Regions from separate parts of the Xanthobacter sp. AM11 genome, predicted to be linked through region 1. Evidence: predicted binding sites of a transcription regulator. Region 1 holds the regulator's gene; each other region holds the start of a gene.
The links. Region 1 encodes HrcA, which represses chaperone genes, less so after heat shock. Its sites were predicted from a motif close to GTTAGCACTCNCNNNNNGNGAGTGCTAAC; they were not measured.
Positions count from the first base shown of each region.

Region 2: the regulator HrcA is predicted to act here: its motif matches at 2,570-2,598, upstream of groES (co-chaperone GroES).
Region 3: the regulator HrcA is predicted to act here: its motif matches at 1,584-1,612, upstream of groES (co-chaperone GroES).

Region 1 is NZ_JBLAOA010000001.1:69,773-74,167, forward strand. It holds gene rdgB (RdgB/HAM1 family non-canonical purine NTP pyrophosphatase) at 1-477, opposite strand, end outside; gene rph (ribonuclease PH) at 477-1,190, opposite strand; gene hrcA (heat-inducible transcriptional repressor HrcA) at 1,350-2,459, shown strand; gene grpE (nucleotide exchange factor GrpE) at 2,583-3,236, shown strand; gene ACI7BZ_RS00350 (response regulator) at 3,330-3,746, opposite strand; gene efp (elongation factor P) at 3,994-4,395, opposite strand, start outside.
Region 2 is NZ_JBLAOA010000001.1:3,526,523-3,530,917, reverse strand. It holds gene ACI7BZ_RS16215 (hypothetical protein) at 1-168, opposite strand, end outside; gene groL (chaperonin GroEL) at 452-2,083, opposite strand; gene groES (co-chaperone GroES) at 2,144-2,458, opposite strand; gene ACI7BZ_RS16200 (usg protein) at 2,845-3,132, shown strand; gene ACI7BZ_RS16195 (exopolysaccharide biosynthesis protein) at 3,421-4,023, shown strand; gene queA (tRNA preQ1(34) S-adenosylmethionine ribosyltransferase-isomerase QueA) at 4,041-4,395, shown strand, end outside.
Region 3 is NZ_JBLAOA010000001.1:2,809,086-2,813,480, forward strand. It holds gene glsA (glutaminase A) at 1-781, shown strand, start outside; gene ACI7BZ_RS12940 (hypothetical protein) at 844-1,344, opposite strand; gene groES (co-chaperone GroES) at 1,656-1,946, shown strand; gene groL (chaperonin GroEL) at 2,018-3,664, shown strand; gene ACI7BZ_RS12955 (protein adenylyltransferase SelO) at 3,739-4,395, opposite strand, start outside.

The DNA.
Region 1 (4,395 bases):
CTTGGCGCCGCGCGGCGGCCAGACCAGGGTGCCGTCCACCACGCCCTCGAACTCCTCCAGGTGCCCGTCCGGCCAGGCGATGCACAAGGCCGAGACGAAGCGCGCCTGGCGCTGTTCCGGCGCGGTGGCGCCCGCCTTCTGCAGCGCCGCCTCCACCTTCTCCATGGCCATCTCGAAGTCCCGGTCCGGCCCGGCCCAGCGGGCGGTGTGGATGCCGGGGGCACCGCCCAGGGCGTCGATGACGAGGCCGGAATCGTCGGCGAAGGCCGGCAGCTGCGCCGCATTGGCCGCCGCCACCGCCTTCAGCCGGGCATTGCCGGAAAAGGTGGTCTCGGTCTCCTCCGGCTCGGGCAGGCCGAGGTCGCCGGCGGAAACCGCCTCCACCCCGTGGGGCTCCAGCAGCATGCGCATTTCAATGAGCTTGCCGGGATTGTGGGTGGCCACCACCAGCCGGCCGGACAGCTGCCGGTGCGCCATCAGCCCACCGCCAGCTTCTGCAGGCCCACCAGCTTGTCCACGCCGGAGCGGGCCAGCGCCAGCAGGGCCAGCAGCTCGTCCTGGGTGAAGGGGGTCTTTTCCGCCGTGCCCTGGATCTCGACGATGCCGCCGGTACCGGTCATGACGAAATTGGCGTCGGTCTCGGCCACCGAATCCTCGGCATAATCGAGGTCGAGCACGGGCGTGCCCTCATAGATGCCGCAGGACACCGCCGCCACATGCTGCTTGAGCGGCATCTCCTTGATCATGGAGCGCTGGCGCATCCACGACAGGCAATCGTAAAGCGCGATCCATGCGCCGGTGATGGCGGCGGTGCGGGTGCCGCCATCGGCCTGGAGCACGTCACAGTCGAGGGTGATCTGCTTCTCGCCCATGGCCACGAGATCGGTGACGGAGCGCAGCGAGCGGCCGATCAGCCGCTGGATCTCCTGGGTGCGGCCGGACTGCTTGCCGGTGGTGGATTCGCGCCGGGTGCGATCGTGGGTGGCGCGGGGCAGCATGGCATATTCCGCCGTCACCCAGCCCCGGCCCTGGCCCTTCAGCCATGGCGGCAGGCGCTCTTCCAGGGTGGCGGAGACGAGCACATGGGTGTCACCGAACTTCACGAGGCAGGAGCCTTCGGCGTGGCGCATCACGCCCCGCTCGAAGGAAACGGCGCGCATCTCGTCGGCGGCGCGCTTGCTGGGGCGCATAGGGATCGTCCTCGTTGTTCCGTGTATCGGGCGCCCCTTTTAGAGCGCGCAGGCCCTGGAGGGAAGCAAGCCGGGCGCGGCGTGCGGGAATGCTTGATGCGGGGCGCCGGAGAGCACACATAATAGGGCGGCGGGCACCCGCCCGCACAGATGGAAGGCATGAGCAAAGTGGCGCTCGATCCGTTCCTGCCCCTCTCCTCCGGCGGCCTCGCCCAGATCGACCAGCGCTCGCGCGAGATCTTCCGGCAGATCGTGGAAAGCTACCTGGCCACCGGCGAGCCGGTGGGCTCGCGCAATCTCTCGCGCCTCATCCCCATGACCCTCTCCCCTGCCTCGGTGCGCAACGTGATGGCCGACCTGGAGGCGGCGGGGCTCGTCTATTCCCCCCACACCAGCGCCGGGCGCCTGCCCACCGAGCGCGGGCTGCGCTTCTTCGTGGATGCGCTGCTGGAAATCGGCGACGTGAACGAGCGCGACCGCACCAACATCGAGACCCAGATGATGGCGGCGGCCAAGACCACCACGGTGGAAGGCGTGCTGCAGGAAGCCTCGGCCATGCTCTCCGGCCTGGCGCGGGGCGCCGGCGTGGTCACCACCACCAAGACCGACCCGCGCCTGAAGCATGTGGAATTCGTGCCGCTGGAGCCCGGCCGCGCCCTGGTGATCCTGGTGTCCGAGGACGGGCAGGTGGAGAACCGCGCCCTGGTGCTGCCGTCCGGCCTGCCGGTGTCCGCCCTCACCGAGGCGACCAATTATCTCAACGCCCGCATCCGCGGCCGCACCCTCAGCGAGGCGCGGGCGGAAATGGAGAGCCTCTTGTCCGAGCTCCGGCGGGATCTCGACGCCCTTACCGCCCGGGTGGTGGAGGACGGCCTCGCCTCCTGGTCCGGCGACGAGCCGGCCGAGCGCAAGCTCATCGTGCGCGGCCAGGCCAAGCTGCTGGAGGACCTGCACGCGCTGGAGGACCTGGAGCGCATCCGCCTGCTGTTCGACGACCTGGAAACCAAGCGCGAGGTGGCCGACCTGCTGGGCCGGGCGGAGGAGGCGCAATCCCTGCGCATCTTCATCGGCTCGGAGAACCGGCTGTTCTCCCTCTCCGGCTCCTCCACCATCGTCGCCCCCTATCGCGACGGGCAGGGCCGGGTGGTGGGCGTGCTGGGGGTGATCGGCCCGACCCGGCTCAATTACGGGCGCATCGTGCCCATGGTGGACTTCACCGCCCGCCTGGTGAGCCGGGTGCTGGGCGCCCCGGGGGTGGATGCGGCGTGAGGCCCATCCGCGGTCGCGACGTCGCGCAGTCTTGATTTTTCCCGCCGTCCCACCGATATGCGCGGGGAATGTTGGCGTTTGTCCGCGCTGGCGGGCGAAATTCATGGCAGGGGAAGAAACCGGATGAGCGAGCAGAAGCGCGCGCCCGAGACCGGCGGCGACGCAAGCGAAAACGGTGCGAACATGAGCGCTGCGAACGAAGCCACGGCCGAGGCGGAAGCCCTCGCCACCGCCGACGCCCAGATCGGCACCGAACTGTTGGCCGAGAAGCAGCGGCTGGAGGCGGAAATCGCCGGCATGAAGGACAAGTTCCTGCGTGCCTTCGCCGAGGCGGAGAACATCCGCCGCCGCGCCGAGAAGGAAGTGGCGGACGCCAGGACCTACGGCATCGCCTCCTTCGCCCGTGACGTGCTGAACGTGGCCGACGACCTCTCCCGGGCGCTCGGCTCGGTGGACGAAGAGGCCAGGGCCGGCGCCGAGGGCGCCTTCAAGGCCCTGCTGGATGGGCTGGAGCTGACCGAGCGCGGCCTCGTCAAGGCGCTGGAGAAGCACGGCATCCGCAAGATCGAGCCGAAGGGCGAGAAGTTCGACCCCAACCTGCACCAGGCCATGTTCGAGGTGCCGGACCCGAGCGTGCCCACCGGCACGGTGGTGCAGGTGGTGCAGGCCGGCTACGTCATCGGCGAGCGGGTGCTGCGCCCGGCCATGGTGGGCGTCGCCCGCGGCGGCCCGAAGCCGGACGTCGCCGCCGCCACCAAGGAAGCCGGCCAGGCCTGAGCCGGCGCGCCGGCCCGTGTGCGAACCGGGCCGGTATTTCCTTTCGCGGGCCGCGGAATGTGACCCGGCGCCGCCCCGTTCGGTGCGAAGAACTCAGCGGCTCCAGGCCGGCGCAAGGCTGGCGCGCCACGCCGGCGGCCCCACCGGCCCGCCGGCGAGGAGCTCGGCCAGCGCATCGGCGATGGCCCGGCTGGTGTAGGGCTTGGCCACCCGGGGCACATCGGCGAATTCCTGCGGCACCCGCACGCTGCCCGTATAGCCCGAGCAGAAGATGAAGGGGATGCCGCGGTCCGCAAGGACAGCTGCCGCCGGATAAACCGGCTCGCCCGCAAGGTTCACATCAAGGATGGCCGCATCCACCCGCTCCACGGCCGCCGCCGTTCGTGCCGCGGCAAGGCTGGAGAACGGCCCGACGACGGTATAGCCGAGGGACCTCAGATTGTCCTCAAGGCCCAGGGCCACAAGGAACTCGTCCTCCACGACGAGCACGCGCCGACCGGAAACATCCATCACCAGGAGCCTTGGATTGTTGCTGTTTTCCGCGACAACGGATGGCGCGCGCAAAAGGTTCCATTTGCACGGCAACACAGGCAACAAAAACGGTGAATGTAGTCTCACATCTCCGGCGCGACACCTTGGCCGGACGGCTCCAATGACTTTGGAATATCGGAAGCGGGGCAGCCGCAGCGCGCGGCGGCTGTCGTTGCACGGGAAAGAGGGGCCCGCGCGGGCGGCAATCTGCCGGCGCGGGCGCGCCTCAGTCCTTGGCGCGCTCCACATAGGAGGCGTCGGCGGTCATGATGACCACGCGGGTGCCGGCGGAGATGTGCGGCGGCACCATGGTGCGCACGCCGTTGGACAGCTTGGCCGGCTTGTAGGAGGACGAGGCGGTCTGCCCCTTCACGGTGGGCTCGGTGTCCACGATCTCCAGCACCACGCGGGCCGGCAGCTCGATGGCGATGGGCACGCCGTTATGGGTGGAGAGCATGCATTCCATGCCTTCCTGGAGATAGACCGCCGAATCGCCCATGACGTCCTTGGACACGGTGACCTGATCGAAATTCTCGGGATTCATGAAGGTGTAGCCGTCCGAATCCTCGTAAAGGAAGGTATGGGGCCGGTCTTCCACGAAGGCCCGCTCCACCTGCTCGGTGGTGCG
Region 2 (4,395 bases), 3.5 Mb from region 1:
GCCGCCCACCGTGCCGCCCACGGCGGTGCCGACCGGGCCGGCCGCCTTGTCGCCCACTTCAGCGCCCTTGTTGGCGCCCTGCTCGGCGCCCTTCACCACGCCCTGCGCCGATACCGCGGTGGGGGCCAGCGCCAGCAGAATGGCTGCGGCAAAAATGGTCGTCTTCATGGCTGATCCTTTCGTGCTCGACACTTCCCTATGGCCGCGCGGATGAACCGTGCCGGCCGGGTGCGCGACCTTGAGGGGCATTCCGGTCTGCTGTCCCGGCAGGACCATAGCCTGCCGGAGCGGTACCCGCCATGGTGCCAGGGGAGGGATCAGCGGGAGTTGAAGGGTCGGGACAAAAGAAAACGGCCGGGCGAAAGCCCGGCCGTCCGTCGTCTTACTTCCGCCGCTGCCGGTTTGCGTCCCTCGCGAAAGAGGCCGGGCGGCGTCGGAGGCGTGTTCTGGCTCAGAAGTCCATGCCGCCGCCCGGCATGGCCGGGGCCGCGGGGCCGGACTTCTTCGGCAGCTCGGCGATGAGCGCCTCGGTGGTGATGAGCAGGCCGGAGATGGAGGCGGCATCCTGCAGGGCGGTGCGCACGACCTTGGTGGGGTCGATGATGCCGGACTTCACCATGTCCACATATTCGCCGGTCTGGGCGTTGTAGCCGAAGGCGTAGTCGGCGGACTCGAGGATCTTGCCCACCACCACGGAGCCGTCATCGCCGGCGTTCTGCACGATCTGGCGGGCCGGAGCCTGGATGGCGCGGCGGACGATCTCGATGCCGGTCTTCTGGTCGGCATTGTCCACGGCCAGGCCTTCCAGCGCCTTGATGGAGCGCAGCAGGGCCACGCCGCCGCCGGGCACGATGCCTTCTTCCACCGCGGCGCGGGTGGCGTGCAAAGCGTCGTCCACGCGGTCCTTCTTCTCCTTGACTTCCACTTCCGTGGAGCCGCCCACGCGCACCACGGCGACGCCGCCGGCGAGCTTGGCGAGGCGCTCCTGCGCCTTCTCACGGTCGTAGTCGGAGGTGGTGGACTCGATCTGGGCGCGGATCTGGGAGATGCGGGCCTCGATCTCGGACTTCTCGCCGGCACCGTCCACGATGGTGGTGTTCTCCTTCTCGATCACCACCTTCTTGGCGCGGCCGAGCATGGAGAGGTTCACGCTGTCGAGCTTGATGCCGAGATCGTCGGAAATCACCGTGCCGCCGGTCAGGATCGCGATATCCTGCAGCATGGCCTTGCGGCGATCGCCGAAGCCGGGGGCCTTCACGGCCGCGACCTTGAGGCCGCCGCGCAGCTTGTTCACCACCAGGGTGGCCAGCGCCTCGCCTTCCACGTCCTCGGCAATGATCAGCAGCGGACGGGCCGACTGCACCACGGCTTCCAGCACCGGCAGAAGTTCCTGCAGGCCGGAGAGCTTCTTCTCGTTGATGAGGATGTAGGGCTCCTCGAACTCGACGCGCATCTTCTCCGCATTGGTCACGAAGTAGGGCGAGAGATAGCCGCGGTCGAACTGCATGCCTTCCACGACATCCAGCTCGGTCTCGAAGGACTTGGCTTCCTCGACGGTGATGACACCCTCGTTGCCGACCTTCCTCATGGCCTCGGCGAGGAACTTGCCGACCTCGGCGTCGCCGTTGGCGGAAATGGTGCCGACCTGGGCGATCTCCTCGTTGGAGGTCACCTTCTTGGAATTGGCGGCCAGGTCCTTGACGATGGCGTCAACGGCCAGGTCGATGCCGCGCTTCAGGTCCATCGGGTTCATGCCGGCGGCAACGGCCTTGGCGCCCTCGCGGACGATGGCCTGGGCCAGCACGGTGGCGGTGGTGGTGCCGTCGCCGGCCAGGTCGTTGGTCTTGGAGGCAACCTCGCGCACCAGCTGGGCGCCGAGATTCTCGAACTTGTCCTCAAGCTCGATCTCCTTGGCCACCGACACACCGTCCTTGGTGATGCGGGGGGCGCCGAAGCTCTTCTCGATCACGACGTTGCGGCCCTTGGGGCCGAGGGTGACCTTCACCGCATTGGCGAGGATATCGACGCCGCGCAGCACCTTGTCGCGCGCGTCAACGGAGAATTTTACGTCCTTGGCAGCCATGTGGCCTGCTCCTTCAGATTGGGACGGAAATCAAGAAATGCACAGTTCGGCGGCCTGGAGTCAGGCGGCCTTGCGGGCGTCGGCGCTGGCGTCGAGAATGCCGAGGATGTCGCTCTCCTTCATGATGAGCAGATCCTGGCCGTCGATCTTCACCTCGGTGCCGGACCACTTGCCGAACAGCACGATGTCGCCGGCCTTCACGTCGAGGGCGACGAGCTCGCCCTTCTCGTTGCGGGCGCCGGGACCCACCGCGATCACCTCGCCCTGCTGGGGCTTCTCCTTGGCGGTGTCGGGGATGATGATGCCGCCGGCGGACTTCGCTTCGGCGTCGATGCGCTTCACAACCACGCGGTCGTGCAGAGGACGGAAACCCATCGGGAAACCTCCGGTTCGATGCTTCTTTTCAAGGCGCCGGACATTCACGCGCCCGGCCCATGGGCGATCTAAGGGCGCGGTTTTCGTCCCGCAAGGGGGCCGGGGAAAAAATTTGGCACTCTCGGCAATGGAGTGCCAAACTGCGAAAATATCCTTCAAATACAAATTGTTATAGCTTGCGGAGGGCGCCGCGTGGGGGCGGCCGGGCCGGGGCGGCAGCTTGTCAGCAGTTCGCCCCATAGGCTGCTAGCACGTTGTTTTTGCATACGGAAATGAAAATTTAGCCTTGGTGCAGCGAAACTCTGGAGCCGACAATGCATTGTCTGGTCCCGGCGTCTGCGGCGAGGGTTGCAGGCCATGCGGGGCGCAAGATGGAGGTGTCACCCATGGTGTCCCAAACGTCCAAGGTGTCGCGCGACTTCGTCAGGCAGATGGAAGGCTATGGCTTGGCGACGGCAGAAATCCTCTACCGTCTGCCTGACCATCCGGCCCTGCTCCAGACCTTCCTCTGGCAGGACTACGACCTCTGCCCCCGCTTTCCCGAGCTGAACAAGTTCCTGGATTTCTGGCAGCGGGAGCTGGAGGGGCCGCTGCATTCGGTGCGCGTGTCCCATTGCGGCCTCATCAAGCCGGCGGAACTGCGGGCGGTGGACGGATTGTTCCTGCTCAACTGAAGATCACGCCGGAGCGTATCCCTTTTGGGTGACGGGTTTCCGCATGGGGGAAGATGCGGTAAGGTAGATGATGGGCGGCGACGGCATGCGCGCTCCCGCGGGGGTGGGGCGCGCATGTCGCAGTCCTGCCTTCGGCGCAGGGGCGGATGCCATGAGGGCACGCGCAAGGGCCGGCGGCGCGTTACGCACAATTCAGGTGCCGCTTCAAGTGCCGTTGCGGCAACTCGTGTGCCCTGACACTGCCGCTTTCCCGGTGTTATGAGTGGGCGGTCATCACACGAGGTCCCCTTGGATCACCGCACGCCCCGAACGTCCGAACTGCTTGCCGCCGTCCTCTCCGCCCAGGAGCAGGACCAGGTGGCGATCGGCGATCTCGTGAACGCTTTGCGCAATCGCGCCTTCGGCATTCTCTTCCTCATCTTCGGCATTCCCAACTGCATTCCCATGCCGCCCGGCGTGCCGGTCATCTGCGGCATCATCCTTGGCCTCATCGGCCTGCAGATGGCCATGGGCCGCCAGGAATTGTGGCTGCCGGAGAAGATTGCCCGGCGCACCTTCTCCCGCTCCATGCTCGAATCCATCGTCACCCGCTCGCGGCCGTGGATCGAGCGGTTCGAGAAGATTTCCCGCCCGCGCTACGAGCAGTTCGCCGGCCCCACGTCGCGGCGCATCGTCGGGGCGACGGTGGTGCTGCTGGGCTTCATCCTGCTTCTGCCCATTCCCTTCCTCGGCAACCTGCCGCCGGGATTTGCCGTGTGCATCTTCGGCCTCGGCCTGGTGGAGCGGGACGGGCTCGTCATCCTCGGCGGTTTCGGCGCCACCGTGCTCGGCCTGCTGGTGACAGCGCTGATGAGCTGGGCCATCTACCAGGGCGCCATCGCCATCTTCTGAGCGGCCCGTTCCCTGCCATGCGCGTCGATGCCTTCGACTTCCATCTCCCCGAGGAGAGAATCGCCCTGCGCCCCGCGGAGCCGCGCGACATGGCGCGGATGCTGGTGGTGCGCCCCGGCGCGACCGCCCGGCTCCAGGATGCGCGGGTGCGCGACCTGCCCGATTTCATCCGGCCCTGCGACGCCCTCGTGGTGAACGACACCCGCGTCATCCCCGCGGCCCTCGAAGGCGTGCGCACGCGCGAGGGGGGCTCGGGCGTGCGGATCGAGGCCAATCTGATCAAGCGGCTCGATGCCGCGCGCTGGCAGGCCTTCGCCAAGCCGGGCAAGCGCCTGCAGGTGGGGGACCGGGTGCGGTTCGGCGGCGAGGGCG
Region 3 (4,395 bases), 2.7 Mb from region 1:
CATCCAGTCCATTTCGAAGGCACTCGCCTATTGTCTCGCCCTTGATGTGGTGGGCACGCCGACCGTTCTTTCCCATGTGGGCGTGGAGCCCTCGGGCGATGCGTTCAACGCCATCGTGTTCGATCCGGGCACCAACCGGCCCTTCAACCCCATGGTGAATGCCGGAGCCATCACCGTCACCGGCCTGCTGGCCGGCGCGCTCGGGGCGGAGGCGTTCGACTTCCTGCTGGATCGGTTCTCCGCCGCGGCCGGGCGGCCCCTGTCGTTCGACGCGGATGTCTACCGCTCGGAGGCCGAGACCGGCCATCGCAACCGCGGCATCGCCCATCTGCTGAAATGCTCCGGGGCGCTGGCCGCCGACGTGGACGCGACGCTGGACCTTTATTTCCGCCAGTGCTCCATCCTCGTCACCGCCTCCGATCTCGCCCGCATCGGCGCGACCCTGGCCAATATCGGGGAGAATCCGGGCACCGGGGCGGCGGTGTTCGCGGTGGAGGCCGTGCGTCACACCCTGTCGGTGATGTTCACCTGCGGCATGTACAATTTTGCCGGCAACTGGGCGTTCGACGTGGGCGTGCCGGCCAAGAGCGGCGTCGGCGGCGGCATCCTCGGCGTGGTGAACCGGCAGCTCGGCATCGCCACCTATTCCCCGCGGCTGGACGCCAAGGGCAATTCGGTGCGCGGCATCGCGGCGTTTCAGGAACTGGCCGAGGATCTCGGCCTGCACGTGTTCGACCCCACCAACCGGGGGTCGGCTCTGCTCGGTGCGTTCAAGGGCTGATCTTCACCGGGCCGGAGGCGGGGCGCGACGGCGCCCCGGTTTCCATCCCGGCCGCTGCCCGCTCAGGAGCAGCGCACATAGACCATGGTGCCGTAGCGCTTGGCCACTTCGGGGTCCACGAACCGCAGCACCAGCACATTGCCGTCGAAGCGCACCACCTGCCGGTCACGCTCGCCGCCGGCGGGATCTTCGGGCGGGCCGATATAGACGGGGCCGCCGGACACCTGCTTCGACACGACCTCGGTGAGCTTGTTATCGTCGGCGAGATACATCATCACACCGCCATTGGTGCCGGCGGTGATGACATAGGCATTGCTGCACTGGGCCCGGGCCTGCGCCTCGGTGCGGGTGGCATCATCCGGGCGATGATAGGCGGCAAGGCCCCAGCGGCCCACCAGGCGATCCGGCGGGATCGGGCTGGTATATTGCGGCCGGGCCGGAGGCGGGGGCTCGGTGGGGCCGGTGGTGCACGCCGCCAGAAGAAGGGCCGTGGCGGCGAAGACCGCTCCCGCCATGCTGGTGCGGCGGGCCCGGCCGGCCGGCGACTTCGACCACGCAAACATTTTCGTCATGAGCTTTCCGAGGCCTCCCGCCGCCCTGGATCTGATTTCCACCCGCCTGAACCTTGGCAGCGTGCCGCCGACCATAAAGGGAAGCGTCGCCCGCGTCGATTCCGCGCCTGCATCAAAACCATAGGGGGGCATAGTTACCGTTTTGCTATCTCCCGCGGGGGCTTCTCGCCCGGCGGATGCTGCGCCGCGCCTTGACGGACCGGGTCCGCCACCTTATCTCCGGCAGCGAGCTTGGCACTCTCCTCCCAAGAGTGCCAGAACCGGCGAGCTCCGGCTCGCGCTCCTCCAAGAGGTAACGACCCATGTCCTTCCGCCCCCTGCACGACCGCGTCGTGGTCAAGCGCATCGAAGCCGAGCAGAAGACCGCCGGCGGCATCATCATCCCCGACACCGCCAAGGAAAAGCCCCAGGAGGGCGAAGTGATCGCGGTGGGTCCCGGCGCGCGCGACGAGGCCGGCAAGCTCGTTCCCCTCGATGTGGCCGCGGGTGATCGCGTGCTGTTCGGCAAGTGGTCCGGCACCGAGGTGAAGATCGACGGCCAGGATCTCCTCATCATGAAGGAAAGCGACATCCTCGGCGTCATCGTCAAGTGATCCCTCGCTCGGGGCGCGCCGCTTCGTGATGCGCGCCCGACGGCATTGAAATTCCCATTCAGGAGGCCGAAATGGCTGCCAAGGAAGTGAAGTTTTCCGGCGAAGCGCGCGAGAAGCTGCTGCGCGGCGTCGATATCCTCGCCAATGCGGTGAAGGTCACCCTCGGTCCCAAGGGCCGCAACGTCGTGATCGAGAAGAGCTTCGGCGCCCCCCGCATCACCAAGGACGGTGTGTCGGTGGCCAAGGAGATCGAGCTTGAGGACAAGTTCGAGAACCTCGGCGCCCAGCTGGTGCGCGAGGTTGCCTCCAAGACCAACGACCTGGCCGGCGACGGCACCACCACCGCCACCGTGCTGGCCCAGTCCATCGTGAAGGAAGGCGCCAAGGCGGTTGCCGCCGGCATGAACCCCATGGACCTGAAGCGCGGCATCGACCTGGCCGTCGCCGCTGCCATCGCCGACATCAAGGGCCGTGCCAAGAAGGTCTCCTCCTCCGCGGAAGTCGCGCAGGTGGGCACCATCTCCGCCAACGGCGATGCCTCCATCGGCGAGATGATCGCCGGCGCCATGCAGCGCGTGGGCAATGAGGGCGTCATCACCGTCGAGGAAGCCAAGACCGCCGAGACCGAGCTCGAAGTGGTCGAGGGCATGCAGTTCGACCGCGGCTATCTCTCTCCCTATTTCATCACCAATGCGGAGAAGATGATCGCCGACCTGGAAGAGCCCTACCTCCTCATCTTCGAGAAGAAGCTCTCCGGCCTCCAGCCCATCCTGCCCGTGCTCGAAGCCGTGGTGCAGACCGGCCGTCCCCTCGTCATCGTCGCCGAGGACGTGGAAGGCGAGGCGCTGGCCACCCTGGTGGTGAACAAGCTGCGCGGCGGCCTCAAGGTCGCGGCGGTGAAGGCCCCCGGCTTCGGTGACCGCCGCAAGGCCATGCTGGAGGATATCGCCATCCTCACCGGCGGCCAGGTGATCTCCGAGGACCTCGGCATCAAGCTGGAGAACGTGACCCTCGCCCAGCTCGGCCGCGCCAAGAAGGTGATCCTCGAAAAGGAGAAGACCACCATCGTGGACGGCGTCGGCGAGAAGGCCGACATCGAGGCCCGCGTGAACCAGATCAAGGCCCAGATCGAGGAGACCTCCTCGGACTACGACCGCGAGAAGCTCCAGGAGCGCCTGGCCAAGCTCGCGGGCGGCGTGGCGGTGATCCGCGTCGGCGGCTCCACGGAAGTGGAAGTCAAGGAGAAGAAGGACCGCGTTGACGACGCCCTGAACGCCACCCGCGCCGCGGTGGAAGAAGGCATCGTCCCCGGCGGCGGCGTGGCCCTGCTGCGTGCCAAGGTGGCGGTGGCGGCTGTCACCTCCGACAATCCGGACATCAAGGCCGGCATCAAGATCGTGCTCCGCGCGCTCGAAGCCCCCATCCGCCAGATCGCCGAGAATTCCGGCGTGGAAGGCTCCATCGTGGTGGGCAAGGTGCAGGAGTCCAATGATCCGTCCTTCGGCTTCAATGCCCAGACGGAAGAATATGTGGACATGATCGCCGCCGGCATCGTCGATCCGGCCAAGGTCGTGCGCACCGCCCTGCAGGACGCGGCCTCCATCGCCGCCCTCATCGTCACCACCGAGGCGCTGGTCGCCGAGCTGCCCAAGAAGGACAGCGGCATGCCCTCCATGCCCGGCGGCGGCATGGGTGGCATGGGCGGCATGGACTTCTGAGGACGTCCAAGCCAGTCCAGGAATGACAGAGGGCGCGGCTTCGGCCGCGCCCTTTTCGTTTGCGGCGGCGCCGCTCACGTCCCGCAGAACGTCCGGTATCCCTCCATCTGCGGCGGCAGGCCGGCATAGGGGGCAAAGCGCGGCTGCTCCTCGTAAGGATGCGCCAGCGCGGCGGTGAGGGCTTCGAACGGGGCGAAGTCACCATCTTCCGTGGCCGCGGTGATGGCCCATTCCACCAGATGGTTGCGGGGAATGAAGAGGGGGTTCACCCGGTCCATCCCGGCGCGGACCTGCGCACCCTCCCGCCCGCCGGTGGCAAGGCGCGCGCGCCAGCGGTCCGCCCAGGCGTCGAACGCCTCCCGGTCCAGGAACAGGTCGCGCACCCCCTCCAGCGCCGCTGCGTCCTCGGCGGCCGGGCCCAGGCGGCGGAAGGTGAGGGTGAAGTCGGCCTTGCCGGCGGCCATCACCGCCAGAAGGTCGAGGGCGAGGGCCACATCCTCCTCATTCACGTCATCAAGGCCGATCTTGGCGAGAAGTCCGGCCCGGTAGGCACCCTTGAAGCGGGCGGGGAAGGCCGAAAGCGCGGCATTGGCGGCCGCCACGGCCGCCTCCTTGTCGTCGTCCAGCAGGGGCACCAGGCATTCGGCAAAGCGGGCGAGGTTCCAATGGGCGATGTCCGGCTGGTTGGCATAAGCGTAGCGCCCCATCTGGTCGATGGAGGAGAACACCGT